Regions from separate parts of the Agromyces indicus genome, predicted to be linked through region 1. Evidence: riboswitches for the same ligand, from Rfam matches in the RefSeq annotation. Region 1 holds a riboswitch; the other holds the start of a gene.
What was found. A riboswitch is a leader RNA that binds a small molecule or an ion and turns the genes downstream of it on or off. The one in region 1 is predicted to bind thiamine pyrophosphate.

Region 1 (2,454 bases):
CGCGCCGCCAGATCTCGTCGCGCGGAACGCCGAGGTTCTCGCACCCGAACGCGACGTCGTCGCCGACGCGGGCGAGGATCACCTGGGAATCGGGATCCTGCAGCACGAGCCCCGCCCGGCCGCGTGCGTCGGGTGCCGGACGCCCATCGACGCGCAGCTCGCCCCACTGCTCGCCCTCGTCGTCGCCGCCGAGGACGCCCGCGAGCGCGTGCAGCAGGGTCGACTTGCCCGAGCCGGACGGTCCAAGGAGCAGCACGCGTTCGCCCGGATGGATCCGGAGGTCGAGTCCGTCGAGCGCCGGTCGACGGCGGCCCGCATGGCGCCAGCCCCACCCGGCGGCATCCACCCGGGCAGGACCGACGGCATCAGCGTGGTGCACGCGTCAGACCCGTCCCGTGACGTCCCGTCCGGCGCCGAACCGGTTGAGTGCCCCGGTTGCGGCGAGCGCGCGGACGACGAGCCAGCCGAGGAGGCCCGCGAGGAGCGCGCCGGAGACGACGAGCGTGCCGAGGTACAGGGCCAGGAACTCCGCGGACTTCTGGAGGTTGCCGGAGGTGAACAGCTCGAGCAGCCAGGCTCCGACGCCCGCAGCGGCGCCGGCGAGCATCGCGGTGACCACGCCGAACCGGCGGTACCCGACGGCGAGGAAGACGAGCTCGGCGCCGAGTCCCTGCGCGAGACCGGAGTAGAGCGTCTCGATGCCCCACTGGTTGCCGATGAGCGCCGAGACCATGGCCGCGAGCAGTTCGACGTAGAGCGCCGCGCCGGGCTTGCGGATGACGAGCCCGCCGAGCACGCCGCCGATGAGCCAGATGCCGACGGCGATGCCGCCGAGACCCGGCGTGAGCGCGTCGGCGGCGCTGAACCACGCATACCCGACGTTGTTCCAGATGAGGAAGACCAGGCCGGTCGCGACGCCGATGACGCTCGCGACGACGATGTCGACCACCCGCCAGCGGGTCCGGCGGCCGTTGCCGCCCGTGGTGCCGTTCGCCCGGCCGTCCGTTGCGACGTTCGCGCGGTCGTCGGCCTCGGTTCCGATGGATGTCTCGTGCACTGTCGTGCCCTTTCGTCTCGTGGAAAGCGGCACGGGAGATGAGAATCTCTGCCCTCCCTGCGCTGGCATGACCCAGATCAGGTTCGACGGTCGAAGGTTGAGAACCTTCCTCTCAGCCCGGCTCACCGGACTCCCGTGTTCGACCACGAGTATACGCCGCGCCGCCCGAGGCGAGCGCGGCGCGGGCGCCGCCGGCGCCTACCGCTTCAGTGCGCGGATGACGAGCTTCAGCGCCTTGCCCGTCGCCGCGACGAGCGGGATGGCGACGATGAGCAGCCCGAGCACGTTCGGCTCGAACCGGACGTCGCCGCCGCGGCTGATGTACGCGCCGAGCGGCACGGACCAGCCGCCGCCACCGCCGCCCGAGCCCTCGCCCTGCTCGTCGTCCTTCCCGGCACCGCCGCCGAAGCCGTACGCGCCCAGCGCGACGGGCACGATCTCGGTGCCGCCCACCTGGACCTTGTCGGCGTAGGAGGTGCGGACGCCGACGCCGGCGACCTTGTCTGCGAGTTCCAGCACGAAATCAGCCATGCGGTCACGCTACCCGGGCCCGGTCGGCGTCGAAAGGCCTTGACGGATGCCGCGCGCCGGGGTCGTCACGAGAACGCACGCGCTCCGGGCGGCAGCGGTTCGTCGGGACGATCCGTCTCCTCCCGCTCCCATCCGGCTCCGGCCGTGGGGAGCGGCCCGGGCGCATCGCGTCGCACGAGGGCGGCGGGCCGCACCGCACCGCGACCGAACCTGCGCGTGACCTCGTCGATGGTGCGCTCCGCGTCGCGCCACTCCTCGTCGGGATCCCACAGCGGCGCTCCCCCGCCCGCCGGGCGCAGGTGCTCGGCCCGGACGCCGATCAGGCGCACGCGGCGCCCGTCGCCCACCAGGTCGGCGAGCGGCACGAGCGCCTCCTCGTAGATGCGCCGCGCGACATCCGTCGGCTCGGCGAGGGTGCGCGACCGGGTGACGGTCGTGAAATCGCCGTAGCGCAACTTGAGGATCACCGTGCGGGCGACCATCTCGGCGCGTCGGAGGCGCACGCCGACGTCGGTCGCCAGGCGCAGCAGCTCGCGGGCGATCTCGTCGCGGTCGACGAGGTCGTGGTGGAAGGTCGTCTCGTGCCCGATGCTCTTCTCGACGCGACGGGTCTCGACGTCGCGCGGGTCGACGCCGTTCGCGAGCCGGGTGAGGCGGGCGGCGAGCGCCGGACCCACGGCGCGCTCGAGGGCGTCGACGGGCATCTCGGCCACGTCGCCCACCGTGCGCAGGCCGAGCTTGAGGAGGGACTGCTCGGTCACGCGACCCACGCCCCACAGCGCGGAGACGGGAAGGGGGTGCAGGAACGCGGTCGTCTCGGCGGCGGGCACGACGAGCATCCCGTCGGGCTTGGCGCGACTGGACGC
Region 2 (2,454 bases), on a different contig from region 1:
TGCAGCCAGGCCGCCGCCGCCTCGAGGGGGTGCGTCGCGGGGTCGAACCGCTCGGCCATGCGACCCGGGTGATCGATGTAGGGCGCGCCGCCCCGGTCGAGCTGCCCGCGGTGCGCGACGAACGCGATGCCCTTCGCGAGCGCGACCTGCTCGACGGCTTCCGTGCCGGCCAGTGTCGGAGGTTCCGCGGCAGCGGGCTGGGGCTCGGGCTCCGGGTCGGGGTCGGGTGCGGTCTCGCGTTCCGCGTCGTCGACGGATGCCACCGGCTCGGCCTCGTCGACGGATGCCGCGGGCTCGGACTCGTCGACGGATGCCACCGGCTCGGACTCGTCGACGGACGCCACGGGCGCGGCGTGCACGAACGTCGAGCGTCGCGACTCCGAGGCGGTCGTCTCCGCGTCCTCCGTCACGCCCTCCGCGTCATCGTCCCGCTCGGGCTGCGGGTGCTCGTCCACGTCGTCTCCGGCCTCCTCCTCCGCCTCCGCGATCGGGTCGCGGCCGCGGACGGGCCGCACGAACCCGAGTTCCGCCTCGAGCTCGCCGAGCTCGCGGTCGTCGAGTTCCAGGAGCGACCGGCCGCCCTCGCTGCTGCGGCGGTCGAACCAGTCGTGGTCGACCTCGTCCATCCGCACGCCGTCGCGCGTGGTGAAGTAGCGGCGGCGCGCGCCATCCGTCACCGCGATGATGACCGCGTCGAACTCGCCGCTCGGCTCGACGCTGCTGAGGAAGTACCGGCGCCGGTCGACGACCGACCGGCGGGCGGGCACGCTCGGCACCTCGATCGGCTGCGCGTGCGCGCCGGTCCGGCCTTCGGCGTGCGACGGGATCACGGGCACGGGCGCGTCCGCGCGCTCGCCCGGTGTCGGGGCGAGGTCGTCGTCGGCGAGGTCGGTCATCCGGACTCCTGGTGGCAGCGGGGGTGTGCGGAGCGGAGGGGTGGGAAGCGGATCGGGGTGGCGGGATGGGGGCCCGCAGGAGCGATGCTACGACGTCGCGACGCGGATGTCGCGGAATGAACGCGTGCTCGCGGCATCCGTTCGCCGGCCGCTAGGCTCGCCGGCAGTGACACGGGGTGCCGCCCCACCCGCCGAGCGGGCCGGAGCGGCTGAGATCACACCCGTCGAACCTGATCTAGTTCGGACTAGCGAAGGGATGTCGCCATGCGCGCACGTCTGTCCATCGACCCTGCCCACCAGTCGGCCGTGCCGGCATCCGACGCGGATGCCACGGCCCACGAGACCGCGGCGGAGACCGCCGCACGCCTCCTCGGCGCCCTGCGCGAGCAGTCGCCGCTCACCCACTGCATCACCAACAGCGTGGTGACGAACGTCACCGCCAACGCGCTCCTCGCGATCGGCGCCGCGCCCGCGATGGTCGACCTCACCGGCGAGGCCGGCGCGTTCGCCCGCGTCGCGGGCGGCCTGCTCGTGAACCTCGGCACGCCGCACCCCGAGCAGCGCGACGCGGGCCGCGAGGCCGTCGCCGCCGCCGCGGCGGCGGGCACGCCGTGGGTGCTCGACCCGGTCGCGGTCGGCGCGCTGCCCGTGCGGACGGCGCTTGCCCGGGAACTGCTCGCGGCACGGCCGACGGCGATCCGCGGCAACGCGTCGGAGATCCTCGCCCTCGCGGGGGCCGGCGCGGGCGGGCGCGGGGTCGACGCCGCCGACCGCACGGATGCCGCAGCCGACGCCGCCGCGGAGCTGGCTGCGACGCACGGGTCGGTCGTGGCGGTCTCGGGGCCGGTCGACCTCATCACCGACGGCGTCCGGACGGCGCGGATCGCCAACGGCGACGCGCTGCTCACGCGCATCACGGGCGGCGGGTGCGCGCTCGGCGCCGTGACCGCGGCGTTCCTCGCGACGGCCCGCACGACCGGCGACGACGCGTTCGACGCGACCGTCGCCGCCACCGCGGTCTACACGGTCGCCGCCGAACTCGCCTCCGGGCGGGCCGATGGCAGCGCCCCGGTGGGTCCCGGCACGTTCGGCGTCCGCTTCCTCGACGCCCTGGCCACCGTCGACGCCGCCGACCTGCGGGCCCGCGCGCACCTCACGGTGACCCGCGCCGCCGCGCACGCCGACGCCGCGCCCGCGCTCGCCGCCGTCGCGGCCGGAGCCCGCACGTGAGCGCCCGCCGCGCGCTCGACCTGTCCCTCACCCTCGTCACGGATGCCGCGCAGTGCGGCGCCCGCGGCGTTGCATCCGTCGTCGCCGACGCCGTCGCGGGCGGCGTGCGCACGGTGCAGCTGCGCGACAAGGCCGCCTCCGACACCGAGGTGCTCCGGCAGCTCGAGGCGCTCGCCGACGCGATCGACGGCCGTGCGACGCTGCTCGTCAACGACCGGCTCGAGGTGGTTGCGGCCGCCCGCCGCGCCGGACTGCCCGTCGACGGCGTGCACCTCGGCCAGGGCGACGTCCCGGTGCTCCGCGCACGCGACGTGCTCGGCGCCGACGC

Region 2: another riboswitch for thiamine pyrophosphate. It lies ahead of thiM (hydroxyethylthiazole kinase); the one in region 1 lies ahead of RH861_RS08290 (ECF transporter S component).

The regions. Positions count from the first base shown of each region.
Region 1 is NZ_JAVKGS010000002.1:433,930-436,383, reverse strand. It holds gene RH861_RS08295 (ABC transporter ATP-binding protein) at 1-379, opposite strand, end outside; gene RH861_RS08290 (ECF transporter S component) at 383-1,057, opposite strand; TPP riboswitch at 1,095-1,204, opposite strand; gene RH861_RS08285 (hypothetical protein) at 1,256-1,588, opposite strand; gene RH861_RS08280 (DNA polymerase IV) at 1,654-2,454, opposite strand, start outside.
Region 2 is NZ_JAVKGS010000003.1:441,945-444,398, forward strand. It holds gene RH861_RS11970 (hypothetical protein) at 1-896, opposite strand, end outside; TPP riboswitch at 1,059-1,170, shown strand; gene thiM (hydroxyethylthiazole kinase) at 1,161-2,126, shown strand; gene RH861_RS11980 (bifunctional hydroxymethylpyrimidine kinase/phosphomethylpyrimidine kinase) at 2,123-2,454, shown strand, end outside.